4 regions of the Erwinia wuhanensis genome follow, and region 2 is predicted to be linked to each of the others. Evidence: predicted binding sites of a transcription regulator. Region 2 holds the regulator's gene; each other region holds the start of a gene.
What was found. Region 2 encodes Fur, which represses iron uptake genes when iron is present. Its sites were predicted from a motif close to ATAATAATGAGAACNACTATCAA; they were not measured.

Region 1: a site for Fur is predicted at 1,326-1,348, ahead of fes (enterochelin esterase). Genes of this name have one in related genera too.
Region 3: a site for Fur is predicted at 2,796-2,818, ahead of QZH36_RS19870 (TonB-dependent siderophore receptor). Genes of this name have one in related genera too.
Region 4: a site for Fur is predicted at 2,839-2,861, ahead of QZH36_RS17640 (Nramp family divalent metal transporter). Genes of this name have one in related genera too.

What each region holds. Positions count from the first base shown of each region.
Region 1 is NZ_JAUJUH010000005.1:122,666-127,779, reverse strand. It holds gene QZH36_RS13465 (MFS transporter) at 1-1,124, shown strand, start outside; gene fes (enterochelin esterase) at 1,388-2,650, shown strand; gene QZH36_RS13455 (MbtH family protein) at 2,637-2,846, shown strand; gene QZH36_RS13450 (enterobactin synthase subunit F) at 2,855-5,114, shown strand, end outside.
Region 2 is NZ_JAUJUH010000002.1:402,683-407,796, forward strand. It holds gene ybfF (esterase) at 1-120, shown strand, start outside; gene ybfE (LexA regulated protein) at 266-547, shown strand; gene fldA (flavodoxin FldA) at 689-1,219, shown strand; gene fur (ferric iron uptake transcriptional regulator) at 1,568-2,011, shown strand; gene QZH36_RS06360 (beta-N-acetylhexosaminidase) at 2,070-4,727, opposite strand; gene chiP (chitoporin ChiP) at 4,830-5,114, opposite strand, start outside.
Region 3 is NZ_JAUJUH010000009.1:219,190-224,303, reverse strand. It holds gene murB (UDP-N-acetylmuramate dehydrogenase) at 1-739, shown strand, start outside; gene birA (bifunctional biotin--[acetyl-CoA-carboxylase] ligase/biotin operon repressor BirA) at 736-1,701, shown strand; gene QZH36_RS19875 (alpha/beta fold hydrolase) at 1,741-2,562, opposite strand; gene QZH36_RS19870 (TonB-dependent siderophore receptor) at 2,861-5,035, shown strand.
Region 4 is NZ_JAUJUH010000008.1:27,582-32,695, reverse strand. It holds gene QZH36_RS17660 (LLM class flavin-dependent oxidoreductase) at 1-144, opposite strand, end outside; gene QZH36_RS17655 (hypothetical protein) at 555-713, opposite strand; gene QZH36_RS17650 (hypothetical protein) at 691-1,077, opposite strand; gene QZH36_RS17645 (NupC/NupG family nucleoside CNT transporter) at 1,348-2,535, opposite strand; gene QZH36_RS17640 (Nramp family divalent metal transporter) at 2,899-4,137, shown strand; gene QZH36_RS17635 (DUF2502 domain-containing protein) at 4,191-4,532, opposite strand; gene mgrA (L-glyceraldehyde 3-phosphate reductase) at 4,688-5,114, opposite strand, start outside.

The DNA.
Region 1 (5,114 bases), on a different contig from region 2:
GCTGGCAGATTTATGCGCTTACCGGCCGCGCCTTCGATTTAGGCTTAATCGGGCTGGCGCAGTTTCTGCCGGCGGTGGTGCTGGCCTTGCCGGCAGGGCACGTTGCCGATCAGTTTGACCGTCGTCGCGTCGTATTACTGGGGCAGTTTACCGAACTGCTGGCGATTGCCGCGCTGGCGGTGCTGACGCTCATGCACCTGACCAACGAGCTGGTGATCCTGGCGCTGATTTTCGTGCTTTCCATCGCCAAAACGTTAGAGGCGCCGTCGCTGCAGTCCATGCTGCCCGCGCTGGTGCCGCCCTCAATACTGGCGCGGGCGACGGCCGCCAACGCCGCATCGATGCAAACGGCTTCCATGCTTGGCCCGGCGCTCGGCGGCTTTTTATACGTTGCCGGGCCGCAGGCGGTCTATATCACCACTGGCGTACTCTATCTTATCTCCGTCGTGATGGTCAGCCGCCTGCGCTACGACCATGCGCCGCCGCCGCGCACGCCCGCCACCTTCGCCAGCGTCTTTGCCGGGGTGAAATTTATCCGTAACCGGCCGGACGTGCTGGGCGTCATTTCGCTGGATCTGTTTGCGGTACTGCTGGGCGGGGCGACGGCGCTGCTGCCCATTTTCGCCAAAGATATTCTGCATACCGGGCCGTGGGGGCTGGGCCTGCTGCGCGGCGCGCCAGCGGTTGGCGGCCTGCTGGTCGGCTTCTGGCTCAGCCGTCGTTCGCTGGAGCGCAACGTCGGTAAAATCATGTTTGCCTCCGTAGCCGGTTTCGGCGTGGCGACGCTGGTGTTTGCGCTCTCTGAAGAGCTGTGGCTGTCGCTGCTGGCGCTGTTTGCGCTGGGCGGGTTCGATATGGTCAGTATGGTGATCCGCGGCTCGCTGGTGCAGCTGGATACGCCGGATGAGATGCGCGGACGCGTCAGCGCGGTTAACTCTATTTTTATTAATACCTCTAATCAGCTTGGTGAATTTGAGTCGGGGATGCTGGCAGCCTGGCTGGGCGCGGCGCCGGCGGCGGCAGTCGGCGGTATTGGCACGCTGATCGTGGTCGGCCTGTGGATGGCCTGGTTCCCGAGCCTTCGCAAGCGCCAGCGGCTGCACGATCCCGTTTCTTCTTCCTGATCCCACCCTTAATAAGCGCCGTTAATGATTAACGGCGCCGTTACCGCTTTTCTCCCCCTCGTTTTTTTCGCCAGGCTGGCCGCGCCGATAGGTTATCGACAGCCTGTTTTTTCCGTGGTCGCTTCCTTTTTTCCTTATCTTTTCTGCGGGTTAAGACCAAGCGGTACGTCTCGACGGTCTGAAAAACGTGATGATTTCTTATTGCAAATGAAAACCATTATCAATAAAATCGACGCCTTGCAGTTCCTGTTTTCATGGCACTAATGATGGAAGATGATGATATGACAGGCGGTTGGGATAGCGACGCGCAGGCGAGCTGGCAGCACAAGCTGAGCCTGGGGTCGCCAGCGGTCGTGACGGAAGGTGACATCTGCACCGTCACCTTTTACTGGCGGGATCCCGCCGGAACGGAACAGACTTCGCCGGTGCGCCGGGTATGGATTTATATCACCGGCGTCACCGATCATCACCAGCAGCGCGCGCCGCAAAGCCTGCAACGCATCAGCGGCACGGCTATCTGGCAGTGGCAGGTTCGGCTAAATGCGGGCTGGCGAGGCAGCTACTGCTTTATCCCTTCCGTAAACGAAAATGATTTTCCCCCCGAGGCGCTGCAAAGTCCGCCGGACCGCGCGGCGCTGCGCGAAGGCTGGCGCAGGCTGCTGCCGCAGGCGATAGCCGATCCGCTTAATCCCCATACCAGCTGGCGAGGCGGACGCGGCCATCCCGTCTCCGCGCTGCATCTGCCGCAGGCGCCTGTGCAGCCGGGTTGGACAGAGCGCGTTGAGTTCGCTGCGCCGTGCTGCCTGACGTGGGAAAGCAAAAGGCTGGGCAATCAGCGGCGGGTATGGCTTTTCACCACTGGCGAAAGCCAGCCGGAACAGCGCCCGCTGGCCGTGCTGCTGGATGGCCAGTTCTGGGCGGAGCAGATGCCGGTCTGGTCTGCACTGCAGGCGCAAACCGATCGCGGTCAGCTGCCACAGGCGGTTTATCTGCTGATTGATGCCATCGACACGCAGCATCGCGGCGAGGAGCTGACCTGCAATCCCGACTTCTGGCTGGCGGTCCAGGAAGAGCTGCTGCCGCTGCTTGCGCAGCACGCGCGCTGGCGCGACGAACCGGTGACCACCGTGGTGGCCGGACAGAGCTTCGGCGGTCTTTCCGCCCTCTATGCCGCGCTGCACTGGCCGCAGCGTTTCGGCTGCGCGCTCAGCCAGTCCGGCTCTTTCTGGTGGCCGCATCGCCAGCGCACCGGCGAGGACGGCTGGCTGACAGAGCAGCTGATGCAGGGCCGGCTCAGCGTTGCGCCGCTGCGCATTTATCTGGAAGCGGGCCTGCGCGAACCTGTCGTTTTGCAGGCTAACCAGCGCATTTATCCGCTGCTGCAACGGGCCTGCCCGACGCTGCACTATCGCCTTGTTGACGGCGGCCACGACGCGCTGTGCTGGCGAGGCGGCCTGATTAACGGGCTGACCACGCTGTGGCAGTCTGTCCCTGCTAAATCCGGAGTTTCCGATGGAACAGAGTAATCCTTTCGATCGCCCTGAGGGGCCGTTTTTCGTGCTGCAAAATCATCTGGGCTACAGCCTGTGGCCAGCCCACTGCGCCCGGCCCGCTGGCTGGCAGCCGGCGTATGGCCCGGCGACGCAGCACGAATGCAACGACTGGCTGGCGCGCTGGCAAACGCTGACCCCGGCCCATTTTGCGGCGGGAGTCACAGCGTGAAAAGTGAAATGAGCGAGGCGCTGATGCATAAAGTGCAGCAGCAAATGATGCCGCTGGTAGCGGCGCAGTCCGGTATCTGGATGGCGGAACAGCTTTCGTCACAGGTAAACGCCTGGAGCGTGGCGCACTATGTGGAGCTGAACGGCGCGTTGAATGAGCCGCTGCTGCGCAAGGCCGTGGTGTGCGGGATGCAGGAGGCGGACACGCTGCGGATGCGCTTTACCGAAAGGGACGGCGTGCCGATGCAGTGGGTCGATGCCGACGCTGACTTTACCCTGCCGGAGTGCGTCGATCTGCGCCACGAGGCCGATCCCGCAGCGGCGGCGCTGGCGCGTATGCAGCAGGATCTGGATCAGGATTTGCGCATCAGCAGCGGCAGTCCGATCTACCGTCATATTCTTTTTCGCCTGAGCGAAAGCCGCTGGTACTGGTATCAGCGTTTTCATCATCTGGTGGTGGACGGCTTCAGCTTTACCGCCATCACTCGTCGCATTGCGGAGATTTATACTGCGCTTTGCACCGGCAGCGAGCCGAAGCCTTCGCCTTTCGTCCCTTTCAGCGACGTGGTGGAGGAGTACGATCGCTATAGCGCCTCCGCGACCCGCCAGCGCGATGCCGCCTTCTGGAAAGAGCAGGCGAGCCAGCTGCCGATGCCCGCCAGCCTGTCGCCGCTGCCGCTGAACGGACAAAGCGCCACCACGCATCTTATTCGTCAGCATTTGCAGCTGAGCCGCGAAGATTTCCGCGAGCTGCGGGCGCAAAGCCAGCTCAGCGCGTCGGAACTGGCGCTGGCGCTGGTTGCGGTGTGGCTGGGCCGCCTCAGCGCGCGGGCGGAATACAGCGCGGGCTTTATCTTTATGCGCCGCCTGGGATCGGCCGCGCTGAGCGCCACCGGGCCGGTGCTCAACGTGCTGCCAATGGCGATACGGCTCGATCCTCAGGCCACGTTGCCACAGCTGGCGGAGGCGCTGCAGCAGCAGTTGAAAAAAGCGCGCCGCCATCAGCGCTACGACGCGGAGCAAATCCAAAGGGATATCGGCCAGCTGAGCGAGCCGCTGTTCGGCCCGGTCATTAACCTGAAAATGTTTGACTACCGGCTGGATTTTGCCGGTATCGAAGGCGTGACCCACCAGCTGGCTTCCGGCCCGGTACGCGATCTGGAAATCGCGCTCTACCCGGACGAAGAGGGCAACGTCTCGCTGGAAATCCTGGCGAACGCGGAGCGCTATCAGGCGGAAACGCTGCGTGAGCATCTTGCCCGCCTGCCGCTGCTGCTTAGCCAGTTCGCGGGCCATCCGACGTTGACCTACGCGCAGGCGACGCTGCTGCACCCGCATGAGGAAAAGCGGCTGCGGCAGATTAACGATACGGCGATCGAGGTACCGCAAACCACGCTGAGCAGCCTGATTATGGCGCAGGCGCGGCGCACCCCGGACGCAGACGCGCTGGCGGATGACCAGCATAGTTTTACCTACCGCGAGATGCGTCAGCAGGTAACGGCGCTGGCTCAGGCGCTGCAAAAGCGGGGCGTGCAGGCGGGCGACATCGTGGCCGTGGCGCTGCCGCGTTCGGTATTTTTGTCGCTTGCCCTACAGGCCATTGTGGAGCTGGGCGCCGCCTGGCTGCCGCTGGATACCGGCTATCCGACCGATCGGCTGAGCATGATGCTGGAAGACGCTAACCCGCGTCTGTTAATCACCACCGAAGAACAGCTGGGCCGCTTTGCGCAGCTCGAAAATCTGCAAAGCTTCTGCTACCACCAGCCGTTGCCGACAGTGGATCTTGCGCCTGCTCAGGATCTGTCACGCCCGTACCATACCGCCTATGTGATTTATACCTCCGGCTCAACCGGACGGCCAAAAGGCGTCATGGTCGGCCAGCAGGCGATCGTAAACCGCCTGCTGTGGATGCAGGACCACTATCGATTGACTACCGACGATGTAGTGCTGCAAAAGACGCCGTGCAGTTTTGACGTCTCGGTCTGGGAATTTTTCTGGCCGTTTCTGACTGGCGCGCAGCTGGTGATGGCGCCACCGGAAGCGCATCGCGATCCGCAGGCGCTCCAGGCGCTGTTCAGCCGTTACGGTGTCACAACTACGCACTTCGTTCCTTCCATGCTGGCGGCGTTTGTCACCGCGTTAACCGATGACGAGGCCGTGGCCCACTGTGCTTCTTTACGGCGGGTATTCTGTAGCGGCGAGGCGCTGCCGACCGATCTCTGTCGCCAGTGGCAGGACAAAACGGCCGTGCCGCTGCACAATCTTTATG
Region 2 (5,114 bases):
GCGCTGCTGGCCCAGTTCCCTGCCGCCCGCGCCCACGTGATTACCGGCGCGGGTCACTGGGCGCATGCCGAGAAACCTGATGCCGTTTTGCGCGCCATCCGCCGTTTTTTTGCCCTGTGAAAACAAATGTTTCAGTAAAAGGCTAAATAATTGTCGTCGCGACTTTCGCTGGGGTATGATGGCGCGCTAAAATTTGTCGACGGCACCGGCCGCAAACGCTAACGGCTCAATCCATCAGAACTCCAGCCTTCAGTATCACGATTCTATGGCAAAAGAAAACACGGACCGCACCACGATCGATCTGTTCGCAGACGAGCGTCGACCGGGACGACCCAAAACCAATCCACTGGCACGTGATGAGCAGTTGCGCATTAACAAACGCAACCAGCTTAAGCGTGATAAAGTGCGCGGGCTGAAGCGCGTAGAACTGAAAATGAACAGTGACGCAGTTGACGCCCTGAACCAGCTCGCCGAGCAGCGTAATATGAGCCGCAGCGAACTGATAGAAGAGATGGTCATGGCGCAGTTAGCCAGGCCTGAGCGCTGAAGCACGCGCTACGGTAAAGCACAAAGCGACAAATGCAGGCGGATTAGCCGTTTATCCCCCTGTTGCTGTCTGCTATTATTGCCCTTAACATTTTCAGGCTAGCCGCCGCATATCATTAAGTTTCAAGAGGTTATTAAACTCATGGCAATCGTAGGCATTTTCTTTGGCAGCGATACGGGCAATACGGAAAACATTGCAAAAATGATCCAGAAGCAGCTCGGTAAAGAGGTGGCTGAAGTTCATGATATCGCTAAAAGCAGCAAAGAAGACCTTGAAGCCTTTGATATTTTGCTGCTGGGCATCCCGACCTGGTACTACGGTGAAGCGCAGTGCGACTGGGATGATTTCTTCCCTACGCTGGAAGAGATCGACTTCAACGGCAAGCTGGTCGCGCTGTTTGGCTGCGGCGATCAGGAAGATTACGCGGAATATTTCTGCGACGCGATGGGCACCATTCGCGACATTATCGAGCCTAACGGCGCGGTGATCGTCGGCCACTGGCCGACAGAAGGCTATGATTTCGAGGCCTCTAAAGGCCTGGCGGACGATACCCATTTCCTTGGCCTGGCCATTGATGAAGATCGCCAGCCGGAGCTGACCAACGAACGCGTTGAAAAGTGGGTCAAACAGATTTCTGACGAGCTTCAGCTCCAGGATATTCTCGAAGCGTGATAGCATTGGCCCGCTGTACGAATCCACAGCGGGCCAATGGTTTTTCCTATAGAAGTGATAGATACATATTTGTAACTTTTACCGTCAAAACGGTAGAATAGCACTGCTCCGCCTCCGCTTCTGCGGCGCCGAAAACCAGGCAGAGCGAACTGACAACCCAGCGTAAATGGGTGCTTGCTTTTCCGGACGTAACGACTTCTTATCCTTACATCCCCTGATGGTTTTGCATCTCCGCTGTGGTTTCTTCAAGGCATCGGTTCTATAATGAGACGCTCAGCTTTTGCGTCGACCGATGCTCACGGCTTCTCAGCCACTTAGTGACCAGCAAAGTAACAGGACAATATCCGCATGACTGACAATAACACCGCATTAAAGAAGGCCGGCCTGAAAGTCACGCTTCCTCGACTGAAAATTCTGGAAGTGCTTCAGGAACCAGAGTGCCATCACGTCAGTGCGGAAGATTTGTATAAACGCCTGATCGACATGGGCGAAGAGATTGGCCTGGCGACGGTTTACCGCGTTCTGAACCAGTTTGACGATGCGGGGATCGTGACCCGTCATAACTTCGAAGGCGGCAAGTCCGTGTTTGAACTGACCCAGCAGCAGCATCACGATCACCTGATCTGCCTGGACTGCGGCAAAGTAATCGAATTCAGCGACGAGTCTATTGAATCCCGCCAGCGTGATATTGCGACGAAGCACGGTATCAAACTCAGCAACCACAGCCTCTATCTTTACGGCCACTGCGCCACCGGCGACTGCCGTGAAGACGACACGCTGCACGATAAGTAATCGATTTCAATAAAAAACCGGCGATCGCTCGCCGGTTTTTTTTTTGCCTGCGCCCCGCCTATTTCAGGCTTTCCACGCGGCTGAAGCGCTTGCCGTCGCTACTGACGGCGCGGATCAACACCTCGCCGGAAACCGACGGACGGGCGCTGTCATGATAGCGCTGCCAGCTGTTGCCACCGTCCAGCGAGTAGTCAATAGCCACGCCCGGCAGGGCGATATTGGCTGCCAGCTTGCCCGCGACAAGACGTGCGCCCGGCTGCGGCAGACGATAGTGGATCCCGGCTTTATCCATTTTCGGCAGCTCGCGCTGGCCCAGCAGGTTTGCATAACGCTGCCAGTCCTTATTCAACGCCGCCCGATCGACATGCCGCGTTTGGCCGCCTTTATACTCACGTCCGGCCTGGTAAGTCTGCTCCCAGGCAGCACGATGCCAGCCGCGCTCCGCCACGGCCAGCGCGCGTGGGAAAATCATCCATTCCATCTGCTCGTCGGTACGTACGGTTTCGCTCCAGAGCTGGGCTGAAATCCCATACACGCCCGGCCAGGGCTTATCGGATTTAGCATCAAAGAAGTTACCGTCGCGATCCACCGATGTCTCTGCATTCTGCGGCATATTGTCCGGCGCGAAGCTGAACATTTTGCGCTCGTCGTTGAAGCGGGTGCCCCAGTAATAGCCTCTTTCCAGCGGATTGACCTCATAAGGGAAATCCATATAGAGATAGTCCGGGTTGGAGACGGTGACTTCGTAGCCTTTGTTAGCCCAGTCGTTAACGGTGTCAAAGCCGCCCCAGAAAAGCGTGTCCCAGAAATTAACGCCGATGCGCCTGGTCGCAAAGTCTTTAGCGCTCTTCGCATCCTTCAGGCCATCCTGCCACGCCTGCATCTTTTCAATACCGTGCGCGTTTACCCGCTCGCTGACCTTTTTGCCAAAGTAGCTGGGCAGATGATCCATATCCGCGACCTTGCCCGATTTCACCAACGCCTGACAAACCTGCGATTTCGCCCAGGGTTTATCTTCCTTGCTCAAATCGACCCTGCCCTTGCCTGCTTCGGGACTGGCCGCATCGGTATAGCCAACGCCCAGGCGGATGTTTTTCGCCTCGTCGCCGCCAAAGTGCCAGGTGGTTAACGGCGCGCCTGCCGCCTGATGCATCGCCTGAATTTCACTAATCACCTTATCAACAAAACGCATGGAGGAATCCAGGCAGGGATTCAGATAGCTGGTGCGATCGTAAAACTGTACGGAGGTGGTGTTCGAAGTATCGGTTGGATCGACCAGGCGATACTCGTTTGCCTCTTTGGTCTTACCCTCTTTCATCAGCCGGTTGTAGCGGGCTTCCATAGAAATCACCGCCGCCCTGGCATGAGCAGGCATATCGATTTCCGGGATGACTTCGATGCCGCGCGCTTTGGCATAGCGCAGGATAGCAATGTAGTCGTCGCGGGTCAGATAGCCATTGCCCTGCGCGTCGGCGAAAGGCCCGGATCCCAGCTGCGGCAGCAGACAGCGCTGCTCCGTCAGATCGTGGCAGCGTCTGGCACCAATATCAGTCAGCTCCGGCAGGCCGGGGATCTCAATACGCCAGCCTTCATCATCGCTCAGATGAAAATGGAATTTATTGAGTTTAACCGCCGCCATCTGATCCAGCAGGCGCAGCACCGCCTCTTTGCTGTGGAAGTTACGGCCGATATCGAGAAAAATACCGCGATAGGCCATGCGGGGCGCATCGGTGACGTCCAGGGTAGCGATCTTTTGTTCGCCGCTGGCCGGCAGCAGCGACAGGATGGACATCATGCCGTAGTAGATGCCCGCCTCGTCAAAACCTTCTACCTGCGCTTCCTGCGCGCGGACGCTCAGCCTGTAGGCGCCGGAAACCGCCTCGTTGCCCGTGAAAGCGGCGGGTGCAAGCCTGCTTTTAATCACGTAGCCCTGCCCATTTTCTGCCAGACTCAGCAGCGCAAAACGATCCCTTACCGCTTCTGCAGAATCGGCGTTAAGCCCGGTCAGCTCGAATTGCACGCCCCGGCTTAAATCGGCATCTTCTGCATGAAGGGTAGTATGCAGCGGCGTCGGCAGGATCTGTCCGCGCAGCGCTTCGCCAGCGAGCTGCGCCGTATCACTGTTTTTTTCAAAGCGGCTGACAGGCGTCATCAACACGTTGCGATCGTCGGCCGTCCGCTTCCAGTAGTTATCCATTGGCGAGACAAACGAGGTCAGATCTTCCGTATCGGTGCTGGCAATGATTTTAGGCTGGGCGTTTTCAGAAGTAACGTACCAGCGCGGCATCACGTCCGTGATAAACAGCTGCCAGTATTCGTTAACAATGGGAATATCCACCGATTCACCGGCGGCGAAACCCTTGAATTTTTCGGTTGGCTCCAGCCGCGTCAGATCGCCTACCACGTGCACCATGCGGAACTGGTCGTTGTCCACCCGCAGCGTCTGACGAATATTGGGCAGCCAGATAACCCAGTCTTTACTGGTTAGCGCTTCGCCGGGGTTAGTTAAGGTAATCGTTGCCCGATTGCAGGAGGCCCAGTCGGCCCCCAGCGCGGCACAATCAACGTCGTGCAGCGCGGCATGGTTATCGTTAACGGTATACTTTACGCCAAACTGGCTGATTTGATCGACGACGCGTTGATCCGCAACGGCGCTGCCGCTGGCCATCGCCATCATCAGCGCTGTCGCCACCAGTGTTAATCTCACTTTTTTCATCTCTTTCCTCATCCGCTAGTTAAATTTTTTGCCGTTAGCGGAAAAGCGCTTATTCCCCGTCTGATGCGCTTTTGCCGCGGCCGGGTCTGGCAGCATGGGGCATCAGAACACGGTGAAAGGCGCGATCACGGTCAGCCTCACGTCCTTCTCATCCTGGAACATATTGCCGTAGCCGTTGCTGAAGCTCGGGATATCAGAGTGGTTTTTGTAACGGGTATAGTGCAGGTTGACCTGCGTATCTTTGGCGCGACCATGCTGTACCGTGTAGCGCAGATCCATATTCCAGGCGGATTCGCGGCGGCGCATGCTTTGATCGTAAATCGGATCCGTGGACGGACGGGCATCCCAGCCGTAAGCGTAAGAAGTACCTACCGCCCAGCCCGGCAT
Region 3 (5,114 bases), on a different contig from region 2:
GGAAAACGGGCTGCCAGGGCTGGAAAACATGGCGATGATCCCCGGCTGTACGGGATCGGCACCGATTCAGAATATCGGCGCCTATGGCGTCGAGTTAAAAAACGTCTGCGAGTATGTCGATATTCTGCATCTGTCTGATGGTCAGGTCAGCCGCCTTTCTGCGCAGGACTGCCAGTTCGGCTACCGTGACAGTATCTTCAAACACCAATATCAATGCGGCTACGCCATTATCGCCGTTGGTCTGATCCTGCAAAAGCAGTGGTCACCTGTCATCACCTACGGCGATTTAAGCAGGCTTTCTTCAGCTACGGTCACGCCACAGCAGATTTTCGACTCGGTATGTGCGATGCGCAGCAGCAAGCTGCCCAATCCTGCCGAAACGGGCAATGCCGGCAGTTTTTTTAAAAATCCGGTGATCGCTGCGGAACAGGCGGCCGCTATTGCGGCAGACTGGCCAGATATGCCGCGCTATCCGCAGGCTGACGGCAGCGTAAAGTTGGCTGCGGGCTGGCTGATCGATCGCTGCGATCTTAAAGGCTATACGGTAGGTGGCGCGGCGGTTCATCAGCATCAGGCGCTGGTCTTGATCAATAAGGATCGGGCGACCAGTGACGATATTGTGGCGCTGGCGCATGAAGTTCGTCAGCGTGTTGGACAGAAATTCAATGTATGGCTCGAACCTGAAGTGCGCTTTATCGGCGCCGAAGGCGAGCAGGATGCCGTCGGAGTCATTGCATGAAAGATCAAACCGTTCCGTTAAAACTTGTCGCCATTCTGGCCGACGGCGAATTTCATTCCGGCGAACAGCTGGGCGAGCGGCTGGGCATGAGCCGTGCCGCCATTAACAAACATATTCAGACGCTCAAAGAGTGGGGCATTGATGTTTTTACCGTAACCGGTAAGGGCTATAGCCTGTCAGGCCCGATCCAGCTGCTGAATGAAGAAACAATCCTCTCACAGCTGGATCAGGGCGGCCTGGCGGTGATCCCGGTGATCGATTCCACCAATCAGTATTTGCTGGACAGAATGGCTACGCTTCAATCCGGCGATGCCTGCGTGGCGGAATATCAGCAGGCGGGTCGCGGTCGTCGTGGGCGTCAGTGGTTTTCTCCCTTCGGCTCCAACCTTTATCTCTCTATGTACTGGCGGCTGGAGCAAGGCCCGCTGGCTGCGATGGGGTTAAGTCTGGTTATCGGCATTGTGACGGCGGAAGTCTTACAGGCGCTGGGCGCAAGCGATGTCAGGGTAAAATGGCCAAACGATCTTTACCTGAACGATCGTAAACTCGCCGGCATTCTTGTGGAATTAACGGGAAAAGCGGGCGATGCGGCGAATATCGTGATCGGCACAGGCATAAACCTGGCGATGCGCTCGCCGGACGCCAGCGTAGTTAATCAGGCGTGGATTAACCTGGAGGAAGCGGGTGTCACCATAGACAGAAACAAGCTGGCTGCCAGCCTGGTCAATAATATGCGCGGATCCCTTCAGCTTTTTGAGCGTGAAGGCCTGGCACCTTTTATTGAGCGCTGGAGTAAGCTGGATAATTTCCTGAACCGGCCGGTGAAGCTGCTGATAGGCGACCGCGAGATACCGGGCATCGCCAGAGGCATCGATCAGCAGGGCGGCTTGATCCTGGAGCAGGATGGCGTGCGCAAATCCTGGGTTGGCGGCGAAATCTCTTTGCGTCCACAGGATAAATAAAAAGGGGCCGTAGCCCCTTATCGTCCTCTCGTGAAAGCGTTAACGGGCTTGCAGGAAAGCCAGCAGATCCTCGTTAAGCTGCTGCTGATGCGTAACGGCGAAGCCATGCGGTGCGCCGTCGTAAATTTTTAGCTGCGCGCCCGTGATGGTTTCGGCGGCCAGCTTGCCGGTAGCCTCAAAAGGCACGACTTGGTCGCTGCTGCCGTGAATAACCAGCGTCGGCACGTCGATCTTCTTCACGTCCGGGCGGAAATCGGTTTCTGAGAAAGCGGTCACGCAGTCGATAGTGCCTTTCAGCGAAGCCAGCAGCGCGATATTCAGCGTCTGCGTTTTTACGCCTTCCGATACCGTCATTCCCTTGTTGAGGCCGTAAAAGGGCGTGGCGAAATCGCTGATAAACTGCGCGCGATCCTTACGTAATCCTGCCTTGATATCGTCAAAAACAGATTTGTCCACGCCTTCCGGATGGTCATCGGTTTTGATAAAAATCGGCGTAACCGCACCCAGCAGCGCCAGGGCGCTAACACGTTCGGTGCCATAGCGGCCAATATAGCGGGTCACGTCGCCGCCACCCATCGAGAAGCCGACCAGCGTAATATCGTGCAGATCGAGATGTTCGATTAGGTCATTAATATCGGATGCGAAAGTGTCATAGTTATACCCTTCCCATGGCTGATCGGAACGGCCAAAACCACGACGGTCGAAGGCAATAACGCGGTAGCCGCGTTCGGCCAGAAAATTCATCTGGCTGTCCCACATATCGGCATCCAGCGGCCAGCCGTGACTGAACAGAACCGGCTTACCCTTGCCCCAGTCTTTGTAATAAATCTGCGTACCATCCTGCGTCCTGAACGTGCTCATGCGTGTTTCCTCAGCTTATGGTTGGGTTGACTCGTTAACCTTAGCCTCAATTACGCCAGAAAGAGAAAGCAAAATATTTAACAAGCGATGAAATAATGATGGAGATCCGCCTGGCTTAGATAACGCGTAGTCTGACTACTGCTGCTGGCAGTGACGCCCCTGCCATCAAAACCTGTTTTACCCGCTGCTTTGCAAGGAAAAGTAAATTGTGAAGTTCATCCTTTATTATTCAAAAGAGAATAGTTATCGTTATCATGCGCATTTACTAAATCATGATAAATAATCAGGGATATGATTAATGGTTGAAACAAAGAGTTTTAAAATCAAGCCGTTGGCGATGGTTATCGCCTGCTTTGCAAGCGGCCCGGCCTGGACGGCTGAAACAGAAGCAGTCAAAGATGACGAGGCGGAAATGGTGGTGACCCGCTCTGCTGAAGAGCAGTTAAAACAGCAGCCGGGCGTTTCTGTCATTACTGCGGAAGATATTGCCAAAGAGCCGCCCGTTAACGATCTTTCCGACATTATCCGCAAGATGCCCGGCGTAAACCTGACCGGCAACAGCGCCACAGGCAGCCGCGGTAACAATCGACAAATCGATATTCGCGGCATGGGGCCGGAAAACACGCTGATCCTGATTGACGGCATACCGACGAGGTCGCGCAATTCTGTGCGCTACAGCTGGCGTGGGGAACGCGATACGCGCGGCGACAGCAACTGGGTGCCGGCAGAGATGGTCGAGCGTATAGAAGTACTGCGCGGGCCAGCGGCGGCGCGCTACGGCTCCGGCGCGGCGGGCGGCGTGATCAATATCATCACCAAACGCCCCACCAACGACTGGCACGGTTCACTGTCGCTGTTTACCAGCCAGCCGGAAAACGACAAGGAAGGCGCCACCAGACGCGCCAACTTCAGCCTGAGCGGCCCGCTGGCGGGCGAAGCGCTGACCGCGCGGCTGTATGGCAATATCAATAAAACCGACGCCGATGCTTACGATATCAATACCGCAGAAAACGGTAGCCACGCGGCGGGTCGGGAAGGGGTACGCAACAAAGATATTAACGCGCAGCTCTCCTGGAAAATGACGCCGACGCAAATTGTCGATTTCGATGTGGGCTACAGCCGCCAGGGCAATATCTATGCGGGCGATACGCAGCACAGCAACGGCAATATCAGCGATCTGGTGCCGACGCTGTACGGCCAGGAAACCAACCGCATGTATCGTCAGAGCTATGGCATCACGCACAATGGCGTCTGGGACTGGGGGCAGTCAAAAGTCGGTTTCTACTACGAGAAAACCAACAATACCCGTCTGCATGAAGGCACGACAGGTCGCGTAGAGGGAATGATCGACAGCGAGACTTATGACACCAGCCGTCTGCAAAATTACCGCACCAGCGGCGAAGCAACTATCCCGCTGGAAAAATGGCTGGAGCAAACGCTGACGCTGGGAGCAGAGTGGAACCGCGAAGTGCTGAACGACCCCGCTTCGATGCGCGCTACCAATGCCAGCGGCGTATCGGGCAGCGGCATCACGGACAACCGCAGCGCTAAAAACAGCGCGGAGATGAGCGCGTTTTATCTGGAAGATAACATTGAGCCGGTCGTCGGCACCAACCTGATCCCCGGTTTACGCATTGACTATCACAGCAAGTTTGGCGCTAACTACAGCCCCAGCCTCAATGCTTCTCAGGCATTAGGTGAACACTTCAAGCTGAAAGCCGGTATCGCGCGCGTATTTAAAGCGCCTAACCTCTATCAGTCCAGCGAAGGCTATTTGCTGAAAACGCGGGGCAACGGCTGCCCGATCGGGATCGACAGCAAATGTTATTTGATGGGCAACGACGATCTGGATCCGGAAATCAGCATCAATAAAGAGGTTGGTCTGGAGTTTGCTAACGCGGGCTATGCGGCAGGGATTACCTATTTCCGTAACGACTACAAAAATAAAATCGTCTCCGGCACGGATTTTATTGGCATAGCTTCGGATGGTTATCATGTTCTGCGCTGGGAAAACGGCGGCAAGGCGCTGGTGGAAGGACTGGAAGGTAGCCTGACTATTCCTTTGATCGAAGAAATGCTGGAATGGCGTACCAATGCGACCTATATGATCACTTCGGAAAATAAAGACACCGGCAATCCGCTGTCGATTATTCCTGAATACACCATTAATACGATGCTGGATTATAAGGTGACCAGCAAGCTTTCTACCAACCTGAACTGGACGTTCTACGGCAAGCAAAAACCTCGTCAATACGCTGAAAGTAATACCGAAAATGGTTCACTTTCCGATAAGGAAGTTGCACCTTACTCTATCGTGGGCGTTGGCGTGAACTATGCCGTAATAAAGGATGTACAGCTGAAAGCGGGCATCAACAACCTGTTCGACAAGCGTATTTATCGTGAAAACGAAGGGGCTTCGACCTATAACGAGCCTGGCCGCGCCTGGTACGCGGGCGTTACGCTTTCGTTTTAAGCACGGATAAAGCCAGCCCCGGCTGGCTTTTATTTCCCTTCGCCGCTGGTGATTGATCGCGTACGCGGCCGCCACATTC
Region 4 (5,114 bases), on a different contig from region 2:
ACCGACCAGAACGCGATCGAAGCCGGCCTGTTCATGGGCGCGGGCGAAGTCGGCGATATACTGTTTGTTAAAAATGGGGCCGCTGGGCGGAATGATTTCCGAGGCCAGGCGATGGCCGATCATGCCAAGAAACTGAATGCTCATCCTGAATTCTCCGAAGTGGGCGGGCAGAAAAGGGCGTAGAAGGAACCCTACTTTCAGAGACGTAAGCTGTGAAATTCTTATATATGCTGAGGAAAGTTAAAAAACAGCTATGGCGAAGGCGGCTTTTGGCGCATAACGAACGAGCCGCTGGCTAAACGCTGCGGTGTGTTGACTAAACGGGCGAGACGCTGGATAAACGCTGTTGTGTTTTAGCTAAACGGGCGAGACGCTGGCTAAATGCCGAGGTGCACTGATTTAACGCTGCGGTGTGTTGGCTGAATGCTGCGGCGTGCTGATTAAAAGAGAAGGCGTGCTGACTAAGAAAATAACGCGAAGCAAGCAGCGCGCCGGAAGCCTGGGAGGCTTATCGAACCGACCCGCGAAAGGCGGGTCAGGAAAGGCAAAAGCTTTCAGTCACCCATCTTAAAAGGCTTGCTGACTATCTCGCCTGCCTGTTCCGCTTTTTTCTTCGCCTGCAGGAGCTGCCTAATCATTGCCTTTTTTTGCATGCGGATAGCGTCGAAATCAATATGTTGGGTTGGGGTTTCAATTGTCCGTTTGTAGCACATAGTTCGCTCCTTCTTTAAATACCCTGAGGTTGCGCGGGCCAGCCTGCTGCCTGACCAGCCGATCGTAAACTTTAATCAGTTGAGGAGTATACGCCTGGAAGGCCAGGAGTTGTATGTTTTCTCGCCTGGCAACCTGCAGAATGATGTCGATCAGAGACGCGTAAAAAAACAGCGTTTCATGTAGCGTAAGCGCGGCGGCGGCTGGCGGCCTGTCGAACATATCGCAGTCGGGATTATCCTGTGCTTCAAGGTTGTAAAAGCTGACGACGGCCAGGTTGGCGCTGGCTACATCATCACCGAACAGCTTTATGAGTAGCGGTATTTCGGCTGCCGCTTTCGCAAAAAAGGCCAATCGGAAAGTCATCTGCCGATTTACCTGGGCAGCAAACATAAATCTGATATCCATCGTCCTGTAGACATCAAATCCTTGCAGCTCGCTATGTAAGATTTCATAGTGGCAGCCCGCCATAACAAATCCTCATCCTGAGTCTCATGGGCTGCTTTATAGCATTACTTTTGTTATGGGTTAAAGGCGCTCTTCCCGGATGCGCGACATAAAATGTTTTACTGCGAGACGATACGCAAAAAAAAGGCGAACCCGGAGATTCGCCTTTCTTGTCGAGCCAGACCGCTATCAGCCCAGCACCAGGCCTGCAATGGAAGCGGAGAGCACGCTAACCAGCGTCGAACCGTACAGCAGCTTCATGCCGAAGCGCGACACTACGTTGCCCTGCTCTTCGTTCAGGCCTTTGATAGCGCCCGCCACGATGCCGATAGAGGAGAAGTTGGCAAAAGAAACCAGGAACACGGAAAGGATGCCTTCGCCGCGCGGCGACAGAGTACCGGCAATTTTTTGCAGGTCGATCATCGCCACGAATTCGTTGGAAACCAGCTTGGTCGCCATGATACTGCCGACCTGCAACGCTTCGCTGGCGGGCACGCCCATTACCCAGGCAAAAGGATAGAACACATAGCCCAGCACGCCCTGGAAGCTGATACCAAAAATCGTATCAAACAGCGTATTGACGGCAGAGATCAGCGCGATAAAGCCAATCAGCATCGCGGCGACGATGACCGCCACTTTGAAACCGGCAAGGATATATTCGCCCAGCATTTCAAAGAAGCTCTGTCCCTGATGCAGATCGTTCAGCTTCAGGTCTTCTTCGTTTTCGATGCGGTACGGGTTGATCAACGACAGCACGATAAAGGTGCTGAACATATTCAGGATCAGCGCGGCCACCACATATTTCGGCTGGAGCATGGTCATATAGGCGCCGACGATGGACATCGATACGGTCGACATCGCCGTAGCGGCCATGGTGTACATGCGGCGCTGCGACATTTTGCCCAGAATATCTTTATAGGCGATAAAGTTTTCTGACTGTCCCAAAATCAGCGAGCTTACCGCGTTAAAAGATTCCAGCTTACCCATGCCGTTGACTTTTGACAGCACGGTGCCGATTGCCCGGATAACCACGGGCAGAATACGGAAGTGTTGCAGAATACCAATAAGGGCGGAGATAAAGACGATAGGGCAGAGTACGTTAAGCCAGAAGAACGCCAGGCCTTTATCGTTCATGCCACCAAAGACAAAGCTGGTGCCCTGAGCGGCAAAGCCCAGCAGCTTGTCGAAGAAGCCGGCAAAGCCTTTGACAAACCCTAAGCCGATTTCGGAGTTCAGGAAGAACCAGGCCAGCAGCACCTCGATCACCAGAAGCTGAATAATAAAACGGACGCGGATATTTTTCCGATCGCTGCTGACCAGTAAGGCCAGTAACGTCACCACCACCAGCGCCAAAGCAAAATGCAGAATGCGGGACATGAGTGCTCCAAATTTGAAGGCTGTTATATTTCGCTGCACATTCTATGTAACAAGTTGCAGAAAAACGAGACTAAAGCCTCAATATAATAAATTCCTATCGGCTTAAATCGACATTCTGCTTTCCTGTCACATCCTGATACTGTTTAAAAAACCACCCGTCAACTTGTGGGGGAATACTTTTTAACCTAAAGTAAGTTTATCGCTTACAAATCGGCCACACGAAACGCTACCTTTGGGTATAGCAAAGGCTATACTTTTTAGCGTAGGCTATTACAGCGATAAGTTTAACCAGTACAAATGATGTTGATAATCATTATCATTTGAATGACAATACCTTCCTCGGGTGTATTAAGGGGTAAGACGATGTTTGAAGGCCGCACCGCGGAGCAGACGGTCCGTAGTTCCCGTAAAATCAAATTCGCGCTGATGGGGCCCGCTTTTATTGCGGCGATTGGCTATATCGATCCCGGCAACTTCGCGACCAATATCCAGGCTGGCGCTTCCTATGGCTATAAGCTGCTGTGGGTGGTGGTCTGGGCCAATATCATGGCGATGGTGATCCAGTTAATGTCCGCTAAGCTGGGCATCGCCACCGGCAAAAACCTGGCGGAGCATATCCGCGATCGCTTTCCGCGTCCTGCCGTATGGTTCTACTGGATCCAGGCGGAAATTATCGCCATGGCCACCGACCTGGCCGAGTTTATCGGCGCGGCTATCGGCTTTAAGCTGCTCTTTGGCGTCAGTTTACTGCAGGGTGCGGTGCTGACGGGCGTGGTGACGTTCCTGATTTTGATGCTGCAAAGCCGGGGCCAGAAGCCGCTGGAACTGGTCATCGGCGGCCTGCTGCTGTTTGTGGCGGCGGCCTATGTGATCGAGCTGTTTTTCTCTCAGCCAAAAGTGATGGATCTGATGCAGGGCCTTGCCGTGCCGACGCTGCCGACCGCCGATGCGGTGCTGCTGGCGGCGGGCGTGCTGGGCGCAACGATTATGCCGCACGTGATTTATCTGCACTCTTCCTTAACGCAAAGCCCTGACGGCGGCAGCCGCGCAGAGCGCTACTCCTCGACAAAACTGGATGTGGCGGTCGCCATGACCATCGCGGGATTTGTGAATCTGGCGATGATGGCGACGGCGGCGGCGGCTTTTCACTTCAGCGGCCATACCGGCATCGCGGATCTGGATCAGGCCTATCTGACGCTCGATCCGCTGCTGGGCCGTGCGGCGGCCATAGTCTTCGGTCTGAGCCTGCTGGCGGCCGGACTCTCTTCCACCGTAGTGGGAACGATGGCGGGGCAGGTGGTAATGCAGGGCTTTATCCATATACGTATTCCGCTCCTGGTGCGGCGTGTTGTGACGATGCTGCCCTCGTTTATCGTGATCCTGGCTGGCTGGGAGCCGACGCGCATTCTGGTGATGAGCCAGGTGCTGCTCAGCTTCGGTATCGCGCTGGCGCTTATCCCGCTGCTCTCTTTTACCGGCAATCGCGAACTGATGGGCGAACTGGTGAACTCGCGCCTGATGCAGGCGGCAGGCAAGGTTATCGTGGTGGTGGTGGTGGCGCTGAACTTCTATCTGCTGATATCTATAGCGATGGAGCTTTAGGCGAGACGCTAAGCAACAAGTGAAAAAGGGTGCTCCTGTGAGCACCCTTTTTTTTACCAGCGTCCGTCGTGGTGACGATCCCGCTCGTGACGCCATTCGCGCTGCCGTTCGTGGTCGCGCCAGCGCTGGTCGCGTCGCCATTCATGCCGTTGACGCATCTCCTGTTGACGGCGCCACTGTTCATGGCGCCACCAGCGGCCTTCGCCATAGCGATAGTTGTTGCGCCACCAGTGGCCTTCGCGCCAGCGGCCGCCGTCCCAGTAACGCCCGTGACGATCGCGATCGCCCAGATGAAGCGAAACGCCCGGCGCTAACATAATCCGGGCGCTGTCAGCCTGTGCTGTGTGTAAGGCTGAACCTGCCAGCAAAGCGGCAATAAGCAATAGATGTTTCATTTTCTCTCCTTATCAGCGGCACAACTGCTCCGCCCTGATGCCAGTATTATAAGGAGAGCGCAGGGGTTTCGCCTGGCTAATTCCTAAAAGTGTCGAAAAAGTGTTAAAGGAAATGTCAGTAAGACAGGCCGCCGCAGGACGCGGCGGCAAAGGGATCAGGCGAGGATCGCGTCGATGCGATCCAGCTCGCTTTGACTGAATTCGCGCTGGTTCAGCATCGTTATGGCATCGTCTATCTGACTGGTTTTGCTGGCGCCGATCAGCACTGACGTGACGCGACCGCCGCGCAGTACCCAAGCCAGCGCCATTTGCGACAGTTTCTGGCCGCGCTGCTGCGCCAGCTCGTTCAGCTGCCGCACTTTCTCCATCTTCTCCGGCGTCAGCTGCTCGCTGCTGAGGAAACGGCTGCCGCTGGCGGCGCGTGAATCTTCCGGAATGCCCTGCAAATAACGATCGGTCAGCACGCCGCCCGCCAGCGGTGAGAAAGCGATACAGCCCACGCCCTGCTGCTGCAGCACATCCAGCAGGCCGTCTTCCGGCGCGCGTTCAAACATGGAGTATTTCGGCTGGTGGATCAAACAG